Regions from separate parts of the Sporolactobacillus terrae genome, predicted to be linked through region 4. Evidence: riboswitches for the same ligand, from Rfam matches in the RefSeq annotation. Region 4 holds a riboswitch; each other region holds the start of a gene.

Region 1 (5,579 bases), 1.2 Mb from region 4:
TGGTTGCCAAGCGCCGGAAGAATGTTTTTAAAAGCTTGTGGAAGAATAATGTCAAGCATTGTCCTTCTGCTGTTCATGCCAAGACTTCTTGCGGCTTCCGACTGACCATAGGGCACCGCTTCAATCCCTGAGCGCATCGTTTCCGAAATATAGGCCGAGGCATGGATCGTAAGCGCAATAGCCCCCGTTGTAAAGTCGGGAATATTAAGCTGGGTGAGCATTGGCAAGCCAACATAGACGAGATACACTTGCGCAAGTAATGGAGTCCCTCTGATAAACTCAACGTAAGCAATACTGATCCAGCGAACCACTTTGATTTTGGAACGTCTCATTAAGGTTAATAGGACTCCTAAAATCGTACCGGCAATCACTGAAATAATTGCCAGCAATACAGTGACATACGCCCCTTGCAAAAAGAAGCTGTAGTATGATCCCAAAAAAGAGAAATTCAAGAATTCCAACCCCAATCCCAATTATTGGAATTATATAAATACTGAAAAGACAATGTCGTATGGCTCATGATTTGACGCGTGTAATCACTTGTTTATTCCTTAACATACTTCACTTGTTCGATAATCCATTTTTCATATTGTCCTTTGTATTTGGTGATCGCAGTGTTTACCGCATCCTTAAAATCTTTGCTTGAGTGATTCGGCATTGCGATCGCTGCACCGGCAGTATCGTCATTGTATTTTAAATTTGTTTGCGCAAGCGACGGATTCGCTCGAATGAGCAGCTCAGCGGTTGGTACGTCAACGAGCATAGCATCGGCCTTATTATGGGCAACGGCAAGCGCCAAGTCATTCGATTTCCCGAGGAGTTTTAAATGTGCTTTTGGAAAATACTTTTGAGTAACCGCCTGCTGAGTCGAGGAATTAATCGTAGCCACGGTCGCATTTTTCAACGCAGAAGGCTTCGCGTATTTACTCAATTCACTTTTCCTTACAACAAACACATTGGTGCTTTTATAGTAGACTTTTGAAAAATCCGCCGCTTTCTCACGTTCCGGTGTCGGACTCATTGCAGAAACGATCATATCTATTTTTCCGCTCTGCAAAGCCGGCAGCAATCCATCAAAATCCATATCCTTAATCTCGTATTTGACATCCATCTGCTTGGCAATGCGCTTCACCAGTTCAAGATCAGCACCTTTAATCTCATTTTTGCCGTTGTTGCTGTAATGAAATTCATACGGAGGGGTTGCTGCACTGAGGCCAACAACGAGTGTTCCCCTCGCCTTGATCTTTTCCAAACTCGTCTTCTTGTCCCCATTGCTTCCACAAGCAGCTAGCGAGAACATCAGAATGAAAGTAAAAGACAATGCTGAAATGATTTTAAATACCCTTTTCCCCAACTCAATACATCTCCTTTAACGATAGATTTATATCAGCTCATTTTGAATAGTGAGATAATATTAATACGTATTATAACGTTATGTCTTTCAATGACTTAATATTATATTCTAAATATTGCAATGTCAATATAATATTTTAATATGTCTTAACATTTTGTTATATTATCTGACATAAAAATCTTGTAAATGTTGATAGATCAAGCATTTACAAAGGAAAAATAATTTCATTAGAAAAACTAGGCTACCTTGTTCCTTAATCTCCAGCCATGTGTGATCGTCTCGTGTCTTTTCGGTGCTGAATCGCCGCTTCGGTTACTCGCTGGCACGCATCAACTAAGCGCGATCCCGCAGGCGCCAGAGTACCTCCGCTTGGATTCTTGCCAAGACACGGGTCTATTGGTTTAAAGACGGCGCAAAATCTTATGCTTTCTTATCCTGTTAGAAAAACTAGGCTACGCCTAAGGTATTGAATTAAGAAACACATTAATATATAATGTTTTCAATTGAATACAGGAATCACATACTTCTTATCAAGAGAAGCTGAGGGACTGGCCCGATGAAGCTTCAGCAACCGTCGTTGTAGGGCGACAAGGTGCTAAGTCCAGCAGGGAAATCTGAAAGATAAGGAAACCGACCAAGTGTTTTCTTATACCATTAAGAGAGCGCTTTTTTCATTTCTTTAATTTGGGATGAATGGGTTTGCTGAAGACAAAGGAGGGAATGGCTCACTGCTAAGCAAGTTAGGTTGGCGTTTTTCCTAGTAAACCTATAAAATTACCAAAATAATTTTACATAGGTTTCGAGATTTTAGCTCTACGCTTTAAAATTGCATTTTGGAATGAATTGCATGTAAATTCATAGTAAAAAGGTAAATTTAATATTTTTAATGGAGGTATTTTGCTGTGAACCATCTTCGAATGAATCGTTTTATTTGTTTAATTATTGGATTAACTCTGGTGTTTACTCTCGTCGGCTGCGGATCGCAAGCTTCCGATCAAACGGATTCTGCCCCTACAAAAGGGGGAACTTTGAAAGTGGCCTATGCTTCAGAACCCGATACATTAGATTGGTCGTTTACTTCGGCCACCGCAACACGGGATATCGGTTGGAATATTTTCGAAACACTTTTTGCTTTGGATAAAAATTACACGATTAAGCCGTTACTAGCAACCGGTTATAAAGTAAGCAGCGATAAGAAAACCTACACCATCACGCTTCGCAAACATGTCCCGTTTCAAGACGGATCGGTGATGTCGGCCGATGATGTCATTGCTTCGCTGGACCGATGGAGAAAAGTATCTTCTGTAGGCCAAATCACGAACAGCTATATTAAAAAAGTAAGCAAATTAAATGATCAGACCCTTCGTGTTGATTTGAAAACGCCTTACTCCTCCTTTATCGAAAGTATGAGCGCACCGAAATCTGCATTGGCGATCATTCCTGAAAAAATAGCGAAACAAGCGCTTGATCAACCTTTAAATACAAAGCAGCTCATCGGAACCGGTCCCTACCAATTCGCAAAATGGGACAAAGGGCAAAAGATTGAATTAAAACGGTTTAAAAAGTACGCATCACGCAAAGAAACAAATTGGGGCGGCCTGACCGGGAAGAAAACGGCCTATTTCGACAAAATCGACTATTTGATCGTCAAAGATACGACCGTCAGGCAAAATGGTTTGAAAACCGGTTTATATGACTATGCGCAAGGCATTCCTTCAGATCTCTACGACACGTTAAAGAATTCCAAACAAGTCGCACCGGTGACTTATATCAATGGCTATTCGACGCTGACCCCCGATAAAAGTGAGCCGCCGTTCAATGACCTAAAAGCGCGGCAAGCATTGAATGCAGCGTTAAATAAAAAGGCAATTGCGCAAGCAACTTACGGAAATCAAAAGTTCTATCAGCTGGACGGCGCCCTTTTCGATCCTTCCCAAAAACAGCTCTATACCAAGGAAGGCACTGCGGGTTACCTTGCCTATAATAAAGCCAAAGCAAAACGGCTTTTGAAAGAATCAAGTTATGACGGCAAACCGCTGACGATCATTTACTCGAATGACAACGATAACTACAAACGGATTGCAGAAATCGTCAAGCAGCAAATGGAAGAAGTCGGATTTAAAGTCAATTTGGTGCCTTATGAATGGACAACCTTCCTCGCGAAATGGAAAGATCCAAAGAACTGGGATCTGGAAGTCGTCGGCTGGTCGACACGCTTCTCACCAAGTGAATTGGGCATGTTGGTGCTGAATTCGAATAATAGCGGCTGGTATGAAAGCCAAAAATGGTCTTCCCTTTTAACGCAATGGGGAAAGGCGGACACAGATGTTCAAAGAAAAGCCGTTTTGAAACAAATGAACGAAACGGTATACAGCGAACTGCCTTTCTATAAGATCGCAAACGAATCATCGTTTGATCTGCGAAGCACCAAGCTGCACTATGACAGTTGGTTAGGTGAACGATTCTGGAACACTTGGAAGACAAGTGAATGAGACCGTGCATCGTCTGAGTCGTTCCATCAGATGAAGGAGGAAAAGTCTTGCTTAGATATATCGCAACGCGTGTCGTATCGTTAATCCCTATATTATTTATTGTCAGCTTGATTGTCTTTTTGATCATACACTTGACCCCAGGCAATCCCGCTGCCCTGATTTTGGGACAAGACGCCAGCCGCGCAAGTATTCATCAATTAGAGAATAAATTGGGGCTCAATGAACCTTTGTCTATTCAATATTTGGATTGGATGAAGAAACTCTTAACCGGAGACTTAGGCCAATCGGTGTATTCATCTGAATCTGTAAAAGGAATCATCGCTTCCCATATCGGACCAACCATTAATTTGACGGTCTTTGCACTTGTCTTAACATTACTTGTTGCGATCCCTACAGCTGTCATCGCTGTTTGGAAGCGCAATACATTACTAGATCCTATTTTCATTTCGCTTTCTTTACTCGGCGTCTCCATCCCTGCGTTTTGGCTGGCCATACTGCTTGTTTTGATTTTTGCGGTCACGTTTCCTATTTTCCCGGTTGCAGGATATGTTCCGCTTTCCAGAAATTTCTTCAACGGGCTCTACCACCTCTTCCTGCCGGCCGTTATTTTAGCTTGCGTGGAGACGGGGTTGATCGCAAGAATGCTGCGCGACGGCATGCTGGAAGCAATTGGCCAGAACTATACGAAAACGGCTCGAGCAAAAGGGCTTAGTGAAAGCGCCGTGCTTTTAAAACATGTATTTGTCAATGCCTTGATTCCTACAACAACCGTTGTCGGTACGATGGTTGCCGGACTATTAGGCGGGACGGTTATCGTGGAGACAATTTTCACGATTCCAGGTATCGGTCAATTGTTAATTGATTCCATCTATCGACGCGATTATCCCGTCATACAAGGCGTAATTCTGTTTATTGCTGTGATTTATGTCTTGGTCAATCTGCTCGTTGATCTTATTTATACTTTATTGGATCCTCGGATTCGATATAACTAAGGGGCTTAAAGCATGCTGAAAAAAAGAATTTGGATTGCTGCCGGCATTTTGATTGTCTTGCTGTTGGCGTCGGTGACTTCTTCTTGGTGGCTGCCGCATTCACCGACACATATCGAAGCCACGCAGCGCCTACATGGCATTTCAGCCCACAATTGGTTTGGTACCGATCACTTTGGGCGCGATGTTTTTGCACGAACGATTGCTGCAGCCAAGGTTTCCTTTTTCATCGGGATGGCCGTTGCGTTCATTGCGACCGTCTTAGGCACTCTTGTGGGGCTCGTTTCCGGCTACTATAGAAAAGTTGATTTTATCATCATGCGCATGATTGATGGGATGATGGCTTTTCCTGCTTTACTGTTGGCGCTCGCTCTTGTTGCTGCACTCGGCGGATCAATGACCAATATCATCATTGCCCTGACCTTTGCCAATTTCCCACAAATGACGCGCGTGATTCGCTCAGCGGTACTGAAAGTCAAACAGCTTCAGTTTATTGAGGCGGCTGTGACCACCGGAACAGGTCCATTCACGATCTTGTTTCGCTACGTGTTGCCAAACGTGAGTTCTCCGATCATTGTGCAGGCAACCTTTACGTTTGCAAAAGCAATATTAGCAGAAGCAGCCTTAAGCTTTTTAGGTCTGGGCATCAGTCCGTCCATTCCAACATGGGGAAACATGCTGCAGGAAGCACAGGAATATATCACAATCGCGCCTTGGCTGAGTATCTTTCCTGGCATTGCGATC
Region 2 (5,579 bases), 930 kb from region 4:
CTTGCCTTGTCAAGGTTGGGCGTGATCATGAAGCTCCGCCAGTTGGGAGATGCCTTTTGATGAGACGTGCTGAACGGCTGAGTTCTTACTTCTTCCTTAAATTTACTGAGGGGGAATGTCGTGTATAGATGATTTTATCGCTTTTGATGATGTGGGCCGGGATGCCGACTGCCCGAGCAATATCTGGGACATCCTTTAAAACGACAGCGTTTGCTCCGATAATTGCGCTGTCGCCGACTTTGATCGGCCCAACCACTTTGGCACCGGCGCCGATATAAACATCGCTGCCGATGATCGGTCCAACATCAGGATGTGTTCTGTGATGAGAATTTTCACCAATCGTCACTTGCTGAAGGATTGATACGCGCTCGCCGATGACCGACCGTTCGTGGATGACAACTCCATTGCCGCCGTGAGCTAAGTAAAGACCCGCACCGATTTTGGTACTTGCAGGGATGTCCGCACTGCAAAACCCCTTTGCAATAACTAAATTCAAAATCTTATAACTCCACCAAAGCAGCCAATGAAACACCGGGACTTTAAAATCTTCGTACAGCCAGTTGCCAAAGCGGTAAATGGTGAGTACAAGTTTTCCATTGACCCGATCATTCGCCTGCATATCGATTCGCCATTTTTTCATCCAACCACCAAACTCTTGTCTTTTTCCATTACTGATGCATCATCCTTTCATTTTTTAGATAAACTTTGCTCATCTGCAACTTTCTGCCCACGATCCTAAATATAAAGATACAAAAAAACACCTTTCTAGGTGCTGTCCGATTACTATGAATAACAATGGAAGAAGCGCTCATCTTTATATTTTAGCAGAATTTTCAGATTGTGTAAAACGATCTGCTTTATCCGCTCAATTCAGGCTACGCTTTAAAGCAGTGGCGACTTAACCACATAATGAGCCACTCGTCCAACACGGCTGGTCCCGGCAAAACTGGCGCTCGACCCCGGCTGCATGATCGGTCCGAACACATCGTTAAAAAATCAGGATAGAAGCGTTTCACCATCGCTTAAGCCCCTTTCAAAATAGGCTTTGACTAATGCAATGAAAAGAGGAACGGATGTTTCAAAGGCTTTCGGATCCGCCTTAAATTTGCTGTTATGCACCGGATAGTCCGAAGAAACACCAACATTGAAAAAGGTGCCGGGAATCACCTGTTGATAGGATGAAAAATCTTCGCCGCCCATACTTGGATTCAGAGGAACAACATCAAAGTTCTGCTCCTTTGCTACAGACGCAACCAGTTTCGTTAAGCGGTGGTCATTCACCACGGCCGGCGCACCATCCACCCATTTAAATGCACCGCTAATGCCATTGGTAGCGGCTATGCCACGCGTCACCTCCTGCAAACGGGCTTTGATTTGCCCGCGAACGCTTGGCGCGTATGAGCGAACCGTCCCTTCAAGCAAGGAGGTACTCGGTAGGACATTCCATGTCTTTCCAGCTTCAATGTGTGTAATCGACACCACACCTGGTTCGAAAGGACTGATATTGCGGCTGACAATTGATTGAGCGGCACCGATCAACTGCCCTGTCGCAACAATCACATCATTCGCATCTTCAGGATGAGCGGCATGCCCTCCTTTTCCTGTAAACGAAACAAAGAAGCGATCAACCGCGGCATTCAAATTGCCTTCTTTTATACCCACAACGCCCGCCCGTAGTTCTGTATTGACGTGAAGACCAAAGATCGCTTCCACACCCTCTAAGATGCCGGTCTGCACAACCTTGTCTGCACCATGATCGACTTCTTCCGCCGGTTGGAAAATAAGCAAGACTGTTCCGTTCAGCTCATCTTCAATTTTTTTCAATTCGATGGCTGTCGCAAGTAAATTGGTTAAGTGAAAATCATGACCACAGGCATGCATCCGATTGGGATACTCAGAAGAGTAGGTCAGCCCTGACTCCTCGTTAATCGGCAGTGCATCAATATCCGCTCGAAGCGCAATCAATGGTCCGTCATGCTTGCCACCGATCTTTGCGAAAACACCGGTATCCAGCGGGTTGGGCAAAAGCTCAATCGCGTGCTCGGTCAGCACCTGTTTGATTTTTTTCGTTGTTTCAAATTCGCTAAGCGCGAGTTCCGGATGGCGATGAAACCAGTGAAAGAGCGGTTCTAATGTTTGCAAAGTTTCCTTAATCTGAGTCATGTCAATCCTCCTCATACGTCAGTTTTTGCAGAAAAGCTTGCGTGCGCACACGTTTGCTGTTTTCAAAGCGTTCTTTTGGTTTCGAATCCTCGACCAGTTCCTCGTTCTTCTCGAGACGACACTAAGACTTTCCGTTACATCTTCAAGTACGGTCTTATTTTTGAACAAGTTATTATGTTGGAATACCATGGAACTTTGCCCGCGAACGCTGCCCTTACACGAATCGTGTACAGAAAAACGGCTATTTTTCTTGAGTCGAAGAAAAATAGCCGTCGCAACGTTCGCTGCTATTATTCTTATCTCTCAGAATGAATCTGCTGGATGTGACACCATACATCGTGCAAATGCTGGTTGTCGGGGTTCATTGGACCAGTCCCTCCCCCGCTCTTGATAAGAATGATTCAGTTGGTGTATTGAGTGTATCTAAAATAATTGCAAGCGTCAAGATAATTCTTAGTATTTTTATCCGAATAATTTAATTAGGCGCATCCATTGTCACGAATTCGTTGAAAAGAGCGGGACTACAGCCTCCTTGCGCCACAACCCTAACCCGCCTTTAAATCATGACGGGCACGCTGTTTTCAAACAATCAGCACACCGACGTAATAATGGATCAGCATTGTAACAATCCCTATGATCACATTACGAATAATCGCTTTTTTAACAAATCCTCGGCCAAGCTTCGCGCCAAGAAACCCGGTAAGTGCTACGGACAGAATGACTGCACCGATTGTTCCCGGCCATTGCGCGTTTCCAGGAAGAAAGGTAAGGGCGAGAAGGGGCAGGCAGCCGCCCATCGCCGCAGAGATCAAAGAGGCACATGCGGCAAACCAAGGATTCATATAATGACCCAATTGAATGTTGTGCTTTACGTCGACAACGGTTTGTAATGGGCGGCGTACCATCAGTTCTTGGGCAATCGCGTACGCTGTTTTGCTTGTTACCCCTTTCGTTTGATAATAGTCCGCAACCTGCTGCAGCTGAAGCGCACGATTGCTTTCAAGCAGTGACCGTTCTTTTTCCACAACCGCATGTTCCGTATCTTTTTGCGTACTAACCGATGCATATTCTCCTGCTGCCATTGAGAACGCGCAGGCAATCAAGTCGGATAATCCGGCGATCAAGATTGTGAAGTGGTTCGTCGTTGCCGCACCCACACTGAACAGCACGCCGACAACGGTCAAGATTCCATCATTCGAACCGAGCACGCCGGCTCTTAGTGTATTTAATTTTTCACTCATGGTCTGTTTCGTTACCTTACTCTGAATCAATGAAACTCATCTCCTGAATCCTTAGGCAAATAGACTTCCGATAAAGTAAGTGACAAGCATCGTCAGCAAGCCCGCCACTACATTGCGAAAGACGCTGCGGGATCGATTGGTGCGCGCCAAGGCAGCGGCGCTGTACCCTGTAATCATGAGCGCGAATACGACAGCGAGCATCGTTCCAATGGTCTTCCATTGAGCGGGCAACAAGGTCATTGCCATAAGGGGAAGCAATGCTCCCAGTGTAAACGACAGCATCGAAGCCAGTGCGGCCGCAAACGGACTTGTGAACTGTGCTGGATCAAACCCATATTTCTCACGAACGACCGTTCCGAGCGGATCACGCGCCATCATTTCTTGAGCCGCATGTTCAGACAGCTCATGAGAAATCCCCGACGTCTCCAACCGCTTGCAAATGTATTGATACTGTTGGTCATAATTTGTTGCCAATAATTGCTTCTCTTTTCGTGTCGCTCGTTCCTGAGCATCGCGTTCCGAATGGACCGACACATACTCTCCCATTGCCATCGAGATATTTCCCGCAAGCAAGCCACCGATTCCGGCTATAAAAATCGCAAAATTATTATTTGTTGCTCCGGCAACGCCTAAAACAATGCCGGCAACGGAAATAATTCCATCATTCGCCCCCATCACGCTCGCGCGCAGGACGTTAACTTTCTGAGCTAATGTACTTTTACGAAAAAATTTTTTTAGCGTCTCATTCTCTTTCAATCTCAGTTTCAATTTTTCGACGTTATTCTCCATCATTGACATGACTCTGCGCTCCCTTCCAATGATCACTATTAATAAAAGCTCTAATTTTCATCGAGGAAACATTTATTCTATACATAAAATTGTAGCACTTGTTATTAGAAATTCAAGCCTTTATTATCATTTATATTTTTTAATTGATAATGATAATCACAATTAATTACGCTGATAACAAAGAATGATTATCATTGTTAATCGCCGTATTATAGGATTATTTCGTTAAAAATCACAATTAAGAATGAATGAACTCAGAATCAATCCAGATGATTTTATATATACTATTTATCAATTAATAATCATTACTTTATTATATTCAAAAGGAATTCACGTTTTGTCTTATCGTTTATAATTGAGAATTAAGCGAGGACATGAATTGCTGCTGTTCCACGTAATAAAATGGGGGACCACCTCGAAAGATGATGCAGAGGAATCGGAAATCTCAACGATGCATTCGTTATCATGACACCACCGAGGCAGCATTTTTTCCGGCAATCATGTATAATAGATTGTAAATACAGAAAAATCAGTAAGAAAATCGTAATGATTTGTTAATGCAAAGGAGTGCAGCATGTTCGAATCGAACAAGAACAGAAAAGACAATTTCGATCGCGTATTTATCGGAAAACCAGGATGTATGTCCCTGATCGTCATTGCAGCGGTAGCGTTCATTGTCTATGCCATTTTTATCGCGCACTAATCTCCCAACAAAACACTTGAGGTGAACCAATTGAAATTCTTTGCAACCGGATTAACCATAGCCATACTGCTCTTTGTCATCGGCGCTCTATCGCCTTTTCGTGATTTCTTCGCAAGCATTGCCGCCGTCATCGGTATTGTTTGTCTGCTTATTTCCGCTCTAGCTTCCGGCGCATTAGTCAGTGGCGACCGCAACCGTGCGAACTTCGCAACTGAAGACAAGAAAAGCAGGAACGAACGAACCGGTATGATGAGCCGCTTGTTTCTTTTAGGCCTTCCCAATTTCGTTGCTTTTATCGCTCTTCTATGGATTGCATAGTCCTTTAGCTCGTCAACCGCCGTATTCGCTTGGGGATCATCTCAACCTGCGGTGCCAGCGTTGGTACATGAACGGATTCAATGATACATTCGTACCAATAGTTTAGATGAACGCAGTCGATTTCGTGATTCAATTCTTCGACCATCGCTCCGCCTTCGCTTTGAATCGAGAACCAATACAGGAATTCATCATCGGCATCCTTTTCGCGAAAAATCGCTTCGACGTCATTTTCAAAGTCAGCAGGACTTCTGGCATCCAATTCAGACATACCAGCCGTTCATGTACCTTTTTGTTTTGCCTTTTTTCACACGCAAGTTGCTCAATTCTGTTTTCAACCTCCTGTGTACAATCCGAGCACACATGCA
Region 3 (5,579 bases), 1.5 Mb from region 4:
TTTCAATTCAGGTGCAGTCATCTCAAAACCTCCAGTATGGATAATGTCAATTTTGCAGATTGATTCACATTCTCAATCTATTCTCATTATCATCTTATATCAGATGTAAATAGATAGCAAATAAAAGGATATCCCCATCGTTTATAAATGTATGTACCCGTATTATACCGCTGTTTTCAAGATTCATCATTGATCTTTGATAAAAAAACAACTTTATTTATTATTGTAAAAGGAGAAACGAATCGCTCTGATGAGAATAGAAAAAAACCGCTCAGCCATTGCTATCGAGCGGTTTCATCGATCTTGTATTTGTTATTATTCAGATACCGGCAGCACTGCGCCTTTGTATTTTTTATTAATAAATGATTGGATTTCCTTAGATTGAAGCACATGGACTAGCTCTTTAATTGCTTTTTTATTTTGATCGCCCTTGCGTACGGCGATAATATTCGCATATGGCGATGAAGCTCCTTCGAGAATCAACGCATCTTTTTTCGGCTGCAGGTTTGCTTGAAGCGCAAAATTTGTATTAATCGCAAACAGATCTGCCACACTATTTTCGTAGGCTTTTGGCAGAAGTGCCGGATCAATCGGCTGCAGGAATTTCAGATGTTTGAAGTTATTAATGTCTTTTAGTGTAGCAGAAATCGGATCAACGCCGGATTTGATCTTCAAAAGCCCTTTCGACTGCAAGAGCAGCAGAATACGTCCTTGTTCCGACTTGTTGTTGCTGATTTGAACCGTTGCTCCGTCTTTTATGTCGGCAATCTTTTTATATTTATTTGAATAAATACCAAAAGGTTCAATGTGGATTTTTCCTGCATTAACTAAATCTGTATTGTGTTGTTTATTATAGAGATCTAGGAAAGGAACGTGCTGGAAGTAATTGGCGTCCAATTGTTTTGATGCAAGCGCCTGGTTGGGCAATACATAGTCTTGGAACACTTTTACTTTCAAGTTAATCCCTTTTTTCTTCAGCAGCGGTACCGCTTGTTTCAAGATTTGTGCATGAGGAACTGCTGATGCACCGACAGTGAGTGTTTGCGTCTTTTGAGACGATCCTGCCGATTGTGCGCATGCGCTGAGAATGAGTGCGAATGCTAGAACAAGCGAAAAAACAATTGACTTTTTCATAGTTGTAACCCCCAATTAAGATGTGTTGCCATGATTTTTTTACCATCATTTTTTATGATCAGCTTTTAGCTGTCTATCTCTTGTCTACACGTCGCGTGATGCGATCGCCAATGTATTGAATCAAAAAAACAATGACTAGGATGATGAGCGTTGCAATGAACGTAATCAAGTTATTATTTGTTTGAAAACCTTCATTATATGCAATCGTGCCTAAACCGCCGGCACCAATAACACCCGCCATTGCCGTATTGCCGATCAGAGCAATAAAAGTTACCGTCATCCCTGAGGATAACGCCGGCATCGCCTCGGGAAGCAAGACCTTCAGAACAATCTGCCACCGCGTTGCCCCCATTGCTTGAGCGGCTTCGATGACGCCTTTGTCCACTTCTCTAAGTCCAATTTCAACCAGTCGGCCATAGAACGGAGCCGAACCAATAATAATTGCCGGCAACGCCGCAGTTGCTCCAATCATTGTGCCAAGCAGGAGCATTGTGAACGGGATCAAAAGAATAATTAAGATGATAAACGGGATTGATCGGAAAGTATTGACAAATGAGGCGATCAGACCATAGACCACCTGATTTTCAAAAAGTCCGCCTTTTGCGGTTAAATAGAGCAGTAAACCTAAAAGAATACCTAAAATCAATGTAAAAACACCCGATATAATCGTCATATAAAGTGTTTGTCCGGTTGCCAGCCACATGCCGGGCCAATCAACCGCTTGAAGCCATTCACTCATTAGAATTGAGCACCTCGATTGCTGCATGCTCGGAACGAATCGCTGCAAAAGCATCGTTCATCACATGGATAGTTCCTTCGACGGCAAGCAATGTCTTCTCCTGATGGTCCTTATCTGAACGCTCAGTCCCCAGCACTTTAACTGAAAGCTTCGTGTTGGCAAGCAGTCGGGCAAGATTTTTCTGAAGAAGCTGCGGATTATCCGCACTTAGATGAACCAGTGTTGCACGCTTCGGCGCCAAATCACGCAAACGTGCTGCCTTCTGCCTGCGGCCGTCATCGGAACTACCGATGAATGCTTTCGTTATCTGCTGTTTCGGGTGTTGGAACACCTCGGTAACGCCGCCCTCTTCGACAATGCATCCATGGTCAAGAACTGCGACGCGGCTGCATATCTTTTGAATGACGGACATTTCATGGGTAATCAATAGGATCGTTATGCCTAATGATTGATTGATCGATGACAAAAGCGAAAGAATTGAATCGGTCGTTTTGGGATCAAGTGCAGACGTTGCTTCATCGCACAAAAGCACCTTTGGATTGTTCGCCAGAGCGCGTGCAATGCCGACACGCTGTTTTTGACCACCACTCAGTTGCGCGGGATAAGCCGATTCCTTTCCTTCCAACCCCACCATTTTGATCAATTCCGCAATTCGGGACTCGCGCTGATCTTTTTTCGTATTCGTTAACTCTAAGGGAAGTGCAATATTCTCGGCAACGGTTCGCGACCAAAGCAGATTGAAATGTTGAAAGATCATACCGATATTGCGCCGTTCTTTACGCAACTGACGCTCATTCAGCTTCGTCAAATCGTGGCCATCGATCGTGATGGTCCCTGAAGTCGGTTTCTCAAGTAAATTAATCAACCGAATCAGCGTACTTTTTCCAGCACCGCTGTACCCGATAATACCGAACACTTCTCCTTCTTGAACCTTGAGATTAACCCTTGTTAAGGCTTGGACAGGACCTCTCGCAGTTCGAAACGTTTTCTCAATATTGCTTAATTGAATCAAATGCGTTCACCGCTTTCAAAAATTACACAACGCTATCCAAGGCATAAAAAAACTGTTTTCCTGTGTTTTCGGTTCGATTATGAAACGTTTCCGGCCTCTTCACCTCTTGTTCATTCATGATTCTCCAATAAAAAAACCCGCCTTGAGAGAGGTGGGTCCGCCTCTCTCATCTGCCAGAATACATTACACTTCTGTAGGAATTAGCACCTTGACTTTGCGCATGCGCAATCAGGTTGCCGGGCATCATCGGGCCAGTCCCTCCGCCACTCTGGATAAGAGTTTTTCTATTCAATTGAGTGTACTTAATTTACCATCCAAAACGGTTCGTGTCAAATCTTTTTATTATTCCCCGTGCTGCTTCGATCAAGCTTATCACAGTACACCGTCACACCGGTTTTCCTTGATCTTAATCCCCTTTATACCGTTCAGGCATAACACGCAGTGCGACTATTCAGATCGTGGTAACCACTGTCCCTTTGATCGATGAACCGGTCTCTCGATTGAAACGGATTCTGAAAGAGCGGATGTGCATGCTGCCAGTCCGATACGGCCTGCTCCGCTTTTGGATGATTCGCCCGAATACTTTTCGTTTCCTTAAATAAAGCGCGCCAAGGGAGTGAAAGCGACGCCGACCGTTCGCGAATTTTCTCGGCGGACAGCTGTCGGGCATCATCAAGGGATAACGTTTTCCCATAGGCATTCGCATTTAAATAAAGCAGATACTTGCCCGCCGACAAACCGCGTGCTTCAGCCGCTCGTTTTTGCTGAAGCGACGTATGCAGCCATTGCACGCCGATACCGTTCGCCTTTATTGCGCGACGTGTACTGCTTTTGAATGCTGCAGTCAGACCACTAGTGAAATCCGTTCGCTGCGAATGGCTGATTTGATCCGTAAGAACGGACGTAACAATGCAAAGCGAGCTGCCCGAATCGTTGCCCAATTTTGAAAGCAGCGCTGCGCTCAGTTCTTGAAAAGACCCATTCTGAAGCATTGGGCGTTCTTGAATAAATTGTTTTGCCTCTTGGTTTAAAGGTTGAACAGAAATAATGTTCATATTGCGGTCTACACTTGCTTCAACGCTCGCTTTCAGATCAAAATATACATAAGCGGCAACAGGCCCTGGGGGCGCGTATGAGCTGTGTGAAAGCGGCAGAAAACAGAGCACGGAGATGCTCAGTGCCATCATCGGTATCATAAGCGATTTGGGAAGAAGGAAGAAATGAGCAAGGTGTGCCGCCGTAACGGTTTGGCCAATCGACAATCTCGCCGTCCGTGTGAGATGAACGGACTTAAAATCTCCGTCATCAGTTAAAACGACGGCACGGCGCCCTCTCTTGGAAATGAGTACACCCTGATCTTGTTTAATCAGTGTTTCTCCCCACCTTTCTCAGGTCATTGAACCGTCTCCATTTCTGGTTCAATATAGGACCGTAATGCGCTGAACCCACCAATATAGATGAGTGCTAAAGCTATTATATACTTTCGATTCCTTTCAATCGTTTTACGGGAGCACGAAACAAATTGTAACAAATCTTTTATCGGTAACTGCTTTTTTTTCTTTAAGTAAGCGACCAATTCCTTATGTTCAACAAGTAATTTCGCAGAAACTTTTGCATTTTCGCGTGCATCTGCATGTTTCGGGCAGTGTTTGCTCAGTACATCAAACGTAATGCCGTAATCGAGCAGCAGTGCGCGGTAGCTTTCAATCTGTTCCATTCGTTCTTGAATGCGACGCTGTTCTTCATAGTGATCAATCGCCGCTTGTTGTTCGATAAAGCTTTCTTCCATCGTATTTTCATCCGATGGTTTTGTCTGATCCAAGTAAATATGGCGTACTTGTCGGGATTCTTTTCGAATAAAATCGATGATTCGGCGACGAATAACCATATCGGCAAAAGTCAGAAATTTACTCCCCTGACCGTTCTGATATTGATTGATCGCCTCGTTGAACGCAACGAGACCCACACTGAATTCGTCCATTGTTTGATCGATAAAACGATTGCATACTTTAGAAACAACCTTTTTAATAAAAGGTTTGTAGGATTCGATAATTGAGTTTCTCAAGATTTCATTTCCCTGTTGTACTTGGGATATATTATTTTCAAGCGAAATATTAAACGCTCCGCCTAATGTCATCTGGTTTGCGCTCATCAAAACACTCACCTCTCGCTTTTGCTTCTTCATTTAAGTAAAAAAAATAGTCAGGATCCAGAGTCGGTTGCTCTTCTTTTTTATAACATAACATGTCCCATTAACTGGATGAACTATTGTCAAAAACTTTTGTTAATGTACAAGTCTATCATTTTTTGTCGAATGAATACAAAAAATCCTTGTCTTATTTATACCATGGGCTGCTGCTCCAAATAAAGCAACAATACGGTAACAAATTGATGACAAGGATTGTGATGAGCGGTGGTGTCTTAAACTTTGCGCTTTTTAAATTAACCGATCAATTTCTCATAGGCAGCAGCATCAAGTAATTGTCCAAACGCAGATTCATCCACAGATTCAAGTTCAATCATCCACGCTTTTTCGTAGGGCGACTCGTTGACAAATTCGGGTGAGTCCTCCAATTCATCATTAATTTCAGACACGACTCCGTTAACCGGTGCGTATAGTTCTGAAACCGTCTTTACTGATTCAACGCTTCCGAATGAATCGCCGGCATTCAGTTCTGCACCGACTTCAGGCAG
Region 4 (5,579 bases):
TGCGCACGGATTAACAGAAGCGAATGTACAGTGATTATTTAGAATAAATTTGGTCGAATGTACCGCCATCAGCAAAATGCGTTTTCTGAGCTTTTGTCCAACCGCCGAAGTGATCTTCAACCGTTACAAGATTAAGTTTTGGAAATTGATCACTATATTTAGCCAGAATTTTCTGGTTCCTTGGTCGATAATAATTCTTCGCAATAATATTCTGAGCTTCATCGCTGTAGAGGTATTTCAAGTATTCAGTAGCGACCTTTGTTGTTCCATTGCTTTTCGCGTTCTTGTCGACAACTGCAACGGGTGGTTCTGCAAGAATACTTAGTGACGGCGTAACGATATCAAACTTGTCCTTGCCGAGTTCATCGATGCTCAAAAACGCTTCGTTTTCCCAGGCGATCAGCACATCACCGACACCGCGCTCCGTGAACGTTGTGGTTGCGCCGCGTGCACCGGAGTCAAGCACTTTTACGTTGGAGTAGAGTTTTTTGACGAATGCCTTGCTTTTCGCTTGGTCGTTATTATATTTCTTGTCCGCATAAGCCCAGGCCGCTAGATAGTTCCAGCGTGCGCCGCCGGAGGTTTTAGGATTCGGGGTGACAATAGAAACGCCTTTTCGTGTCAGGTCATCCCAATCTTTGATGTGTTTCGGATTGCCTTTGCGCACAAGAAAGACAATGGTTGAGGTATAGGGGGTGGAGTTATCAGGCAGTCGTTTTTGCCAGTTTTTATTCAGGTTGTCCGTGCTATCGGCGATTGCGTCAATGTCACCAGAAAGGGCCAGTGTGACGACATCTGCTTTTAAACCGTCAATAACCGAGCGGGCCTGTTTGCCTGAACCGCCATGGGATTGCTGAATGGTTACATTCTGATTTGTTTTCTTCTTCCAGTACTTGGCAAATGCAGCATTATAGTGTTCGTAAAGTTCTCGAGTTGGATCATAGGAAACATTAAGCAATTTGATCGACTTTTTCGTATTGTCGCCGGATCCTTGTGAAGCATTGCTTGATCCGCAGGCGCTGAGCACACTGATAATCATCAATGCAGCAAGAAGCAACAAGCTGTGTTTTTTCATTTTAACTTCCCCCTTAAATAGCATTGCATTTTTCTTTTTAAGTGATGGTGTCACGAAAGCAAACAATCAGCAACAAAGGAAACGGGTTTGAAAAAAGCTGCAATTAAGGACACTTATCAACGCTCAGGCAGAAGAATCGGTAGGGTCTGCGGCAGCCATCGGGCAGTCGATAAGGATTCGCCTCAATTCTTTCTCCATAATTTTCACGAAAAATCCCCATTCTCTGAAAACGGTGTGAAGAGGATTACATACGTACCAAGAATCCGGAGATCCCTAGTCTATTAGGGAGAACCTGTTCGATTTAGCGCCTTTACGTATTCTTACAAAAAATGGTTTCCGGGTAGCTACGGGATCTCCGCTGTTCACGATAAGCGTCACTTAAATTGGATTAATCCTATCACTATAGTTGGTATTAGACAAGGGATAAATTTACTAAAATCAGAATTTGTTACATTTTGCAATTCTATCAACCGGTCTTGCGTTTCTATCATTCAGCAACTCCGTTTATCCGATGAATCAATAAAGAATTTTAATTAATTTGTAAACTATGAATAAAGGATCATTGACATCCCTTGCGATTCATTCTAAAATCAAACACAATTAAATGATCTATCCAGAGTGATGGAGGGACTGGCCCGATGACATCCGGCAACCTGCACAGATTCGTTTTCTCTGTAAGGTGCTAATTCCAGCAAAATGGTCAACCATTTTGAAAGATAGGAAAAACGACGCAACCCTTTTTCCTACAAAATGGAAGAAGGTTTATTTTTTTAGGAGGAGGTTAAAACGAGTGGCATTTGTCATTACATCGGTTTGTATCGGCGAACATGCAGGGAAATGCGCAGACGCTTGCCCTGTGAAAACAATGCTGGAGGATGCAATGCCGGATGGCGGCAGGCACAAACAGTGACAACTAGCGGGATTTTTTTGCCTAAACGCAGACTGCGAAATTGATAAAAGAGGTGAGCGCAACGTCGAATACAGTAACTTACAGTCAATGGGGCAATGCGAAACTCCCTGAATTCAGTGATCGAACAGCGTTGCTTGAGTCCAGAAAAGTACTCGGGTGGGCCTTCCAGGAGTATGGGGATAAAGTCGTTTATTCCTGCAGTTTCGGTGTTGAAGGAATGGTGCTGATTGATCTGATTTACTCAATAAATAAAACTGCTTCGATTATTTTTTTGGACACTGATTTTCACTTCAAGGAAACCTATGAGCTGATCGATCGCGTGGAAAAGCGTTATCCGCAACTGAAGATCATCAAAGAAAAACCTTCGCTTACCCCTGAACAGCAAGCTGAAAAATATGGCGCGGAGCTTTGGAAGCGGCGACCCGATCTCTGTTGCCGGATCCGCAAAATCGATCCGCTTGCGGGGCGATTAAAACACTATAACGCATGGATTTCCGGGCTAAGGCGTGAGCAGTCTCCACTGAGACGATCCGTTTCATTTGTAAACAAAGATGAACGCTTTCAATCGGTGAAAATTTGTCCGCTTATCCATTGGAAATGGACGGAAATATGGGATTATGTGCGCAAACATGATTTACCGTATAATCCGCTGCATGATCAAAACTATCCTAGTATCGGCTGCGCCTATTGTACGCGACCGGTGAAAGCCGGCGAAGATCAGCGCGCAGGCAGGTGGAGCGCGTTTGATAAAACGGAATGCGGGCTTCATTTAAAAGGCTGAAAATCCGAGTATAATGAGATGAATAATACGATTATTGGTATTTGAAAACATGCAAGAAATGCAATTTTAGAAACGGAAATGAGGGGAAAATCATGACAAGCATACCGCATGGCGGCACACTGGTGAATCGGCAAAACTTTGGGGGAGCCGTTGATGAACTGGATAAAGAACTTCAGATTGACCAAGTCGCATTGAGTGATCTGGAATTGATTGCAAGTGGCATTTACAGCCCGCTCACCGGTTTTCTTAATGAGGAGAACTATCGTTCAGTCGTCGAAACGATGCGGCTGACAACTGGGCTTGCTTGGACAATTCCGGTGACATTGCCGGTAACCGAGGACGCAGCTGAACGGGTAAGCATTGGCGAAAAAGTTAAACTGACCTACCAAGGTGAGGTATACGGTACGATTGAGATCACCGAAAAATATCATCCGGATAAGGAAAATGAAGCAAGAAAGGTGTACTTAACCAATGATACCGCACATCCGGGTGTGAAACGGTTGTATGAACGCGGCGACGTGTATCTGTCTGGTCCGATTGAACTGATTAAGCGCTCGAAACGACCTGCTGAGTTTGCGGACGATTTCTTGGATCCTGCAGAAACGCGGCGTTTGTTTGATCGAAAAGGCTGGAAGACCATTGTTGGCTTTCAGACGCGTAATCCGATCCATCGCGCTCACGAGCATATTCAAAAGACAGCGCTTGAGACGGTTGATGGGCTGTTTATCAATCCCTTGGTCGGCGAAACAAAAAAAGATGATATTCCTGCGGATATTCGTATGCGAAGCTACCATGCCTTGATCGACAACTATTACGTGAAGGAGCGAACGGCACTCGCCGTATTCCCGGCTGCGATGCGCTATGCAGGGCCGCGTGAAGCTGTTTTCCATGCGATTTGCCGGAAAAATTTCGGGTGTACGCATTTTATTGTCGGCAGAGATCATGCCGGGGTTAAGGATTATTATGGACCCTATGACGCGCAGAAGATTTTTTCTAACTTTTCGCGTGATGAACTGGATATTCAAACCCTTTTCTTTGAAAACAGCTATTTTTGCAAAAAGTGCGGAAGCATGGCGTCAAATAAAACCTGCCCGCATGATCCGTCGAACCATGTCTCCCTTTCCGGAACGAAAGTAAGAGCTTTGCTTAGGGAGGGAATCCGTCCGCCTGAAACGTTCAGCAGGCCGGAAGTCGCTCGGGTTTTGATTGATGGATTAAGAGAAAAGGCAGATCTTGCGAAGTAAGGGGGATGTAGGGCACATGGCGGATGCAGAGCATATCATTTGGCATCAAACGACCGTAACGAAAGCGGACAGAGAAAGAAGAAGCGGACACAGGGGCGCCGTTGTTTGGTTTACCGGCTTGTCCGGCTCAGGAAAATCGACGCTTGCCAATCGTGTTGAACATGAACTTTTTAAGCGCGGAATCCATACCTATCTCCTTGACGGAGACAATATCCGAACCGGGTTGAACAGCGATCTGGGCTTCTCCGCAGCGGATCGAAAAGAAAATATTCGCAGAATCAGTGAAGTAGCCGGCTTGTTTGTCGACAGCAATGCGATTGTGCTGACTGCCTTTATCTCGCCTTTTCAGGCAGATCGCGAAGCGGCACGACAGCGCGTCGCGGATGATGAATTTTTTGAGATCTATGTAAAGTGCCCACTTGAGGTATGCGAAAAGCGTGATCCGAAAGGTTTGTACAAGAAAGCGCTCGCCGGTCAAATTACAGCATTTACCGGTATCACATCGCCCTATGAAGAACCTCCGGCGCCTGATCTGATTATTGATACATCGGAACAGCGTTTGGAGGAGAGCACGCAGAGGGTCATGGATCTATTAGAAAAAAACCGGGTGATCGGCAACAAATGATCCGGTAATGAGGAGGAAGACGCCGATGGCTTATGAAAAGGTTTGGGCGAATAATGAGAAACTCAACAAAAATGAAATCAATAAGTTAAAGAAAGACGGGCTGTCAATCTTTGATGATATTCCGAAGTATGCGAAAGAAGGATTCGCATCCATTCCGAAAGATCAGTACATGTATTTTAAATATGCTGGGTTGACGGTACAGAAACCCCAGGATAAAGGATTGTTCATGCTTCGGGTGAAAGTGCCGACGGGAATTATGAACAATAATCAGGCAGTCGTTCTATCAGAAATTGGCAACGCATTCGGGCGCGGTTTTTTGGACCTCACCACGCGTCAGGCAATCCAATATCATTGGGTTCCTCTTGAGAAGCTCCCGGAAGTTTTTGATCGTCTGCATGCAGTCGGTCTGACAACAAGTGAAGCAGAAGGCGATGCACCGCGCAACATTGTCGGTAATCCGCTTGCCGGTATCGATGCAGACGAATTGTTTGACACACGTCCGGTCGTAAAAGACCTCTTTGACTTTTTCCAGGATAATCCGGATTATTCCAATCTGCCGCGTAAGTACAAAATATCAGTGAACACAAATATTTATAACGCGGGGCACGCCCAAATCAATGACCTTGCTTTTATTCCGGCGACCAAAGTGATCGATGGTCAATTGGTTAAGGGGTTTCATGTGCTGGTTGGCGGGGGTCTTGCGGCGAAGCCTTATCTTGCCCGGCAGCTGAATGTGTTTGTTCGTCCGCAAGAAGTGGTGAAGATCGCTGCAGCGGTTACTAATCTGTATCGCGACTATGGTTATCGAAAAAGTCGCGCACGCGCACGGCTTAAATATTTGATTGCCGACTGGGGCATTGAGACGTTCGAGAAGAAAGTTTTGGAGCAGACCGGACCATTTGAAACGACTGGTCATGATGAATTTAAAGGATGGAATGCAGGTT

What was found. A riboswitch is a leader RNA that binds a small molecule or an ion and turns the genes downstream of it on or off. The one in region 4 is predicted to bind S-adenosylmethionine.
Region 1: another riboswitch for S-adenosylmethionine. It lies ahead of K7399_RS00210 (ABC transporter substrate-binding protein); the one in region 4 lies ahead of K7399_RS10165 (phosphoadenylyl-sulfate reductase).
Region 2: another riboswitch for S-adenosylmethionine. It lies ahead of K7399_RS14780 (amidohydrolase); the one in region 4 lies ahead of K7399_RS10165 (phosphoadenylyl-sulfate reductase).
Region 3: another riboswitch for S-adenosylmethionine. It lies ahead of K7399_RS02680 (methionine ABC transporter ATP-binding protein); the one in region 4 lies ahead of K7399_RS10165 (phosphoadenylyl-sulfate reductase).

The regions. Positions count from the first base shown of each region.
Region 1 is NZ_CP082837.1:42,023-47,601, reverse strand. It holds gene K7399_RS00220 (amino acid ABC transporter permease) at 1-452, opposite strand, end outside; gene K7399_RS00215 (transporter substrate-binding domain-containing protein) at 545-1,354, opposite strand; SAM riboswitch class I at 1,879-1,982, shown strand; gene K7399_RS00210 (ABC transporter substrate-binding protein) at 2,257-3,846, shown strand; gene K7399_RS00205 (ABC transporter permease) at 3,894-4,838, shown strand; gene K7399_RS00200 (ABC transporter permease) at 4,851-5,579, shown strand, end outside.
Region 2 is NZ_CP082837.1:3,063,572-3,069,150, reverse strand. It holds gene K7399_RS14785 (serine O-acetyltransferase) at 86-640, opposite strand; gene K7399_RS14780 (amidohydrolase) at 997-2,163, opposite strand; SAM riboswitch class I at 2,457-2,560, opposite strand; gene K7399_RS14775 (VIT1/CCC1 transporter family protein) at 2,745-3,434, opposite strand; gene K7399_RS14770 (VIT1/CCC1 transporter family protein) at 3,456-4,202, opposite strand; gene K7399_RS16190 (hypothetical protein) at 4,768-4,896, shown strand; gene K7399_RS14765 (DUF5316 domain-containing protein) at 4,927-5,214, shown strand; partial or broken gene K7399_RS16330 (DUF6176 family protein) at 5,219-5,549, opposite strand.
Region 3 is NZ_CP082837.1:594,211-599,789, reverse strand. It holds gene sufC (Fe-S cluster assembly ATPase SufC) at 1-21, opposite strand, end outside; gene K7399_RS02690 (MetQ/NlpA family ABC transporter substrate-binding protein) at 316-1,134, opposite strand; gene K7399_RS02685 (methionine ABC transporter permease) at 1,208-1,873, opposite strand; gene K7399_RS02680 (methionine ABC transporter ATP-binding protein) at 1,866-2,885, opposite strand; SAM riboswitch class I at 3,049-3,164, opposite strand; gene K7399_RS02675 (anti-sigma factor domain-containing protein) at 3,311-4,228, opposite strand; gene sigI (RNA polymerase sigma-I factor) at 4,279-5,037, opposite strand; gene gcvH (glycine cleavage system protein GcvH) at 5,328-5,579, opposite strand, start outside.
Region 4 is NZ_CP082837.1:2,129,231-2,134,809, reverse strand. It holds gene K7399_RS10170 (sulfate ABC transporter substrate-binding protein) at 35-1,039, opposite strand; SAM riboswitch class I at 1,682-1,798, shown strand; gene K7399_RS10165 (phosphoadenylyl-sulfate reductase) at 2,029-2,766, shown strand; gene sat (sulfate adenylyltransferase) at 2,856-4,010, shown strand; gene cysC (adenylyl-sulfate kinase) at 4,027-4,635, shown strand; gene K7399_RS10150 (nitrite/sulfite reductase) at 4,661-5,579, shown strand, end outside.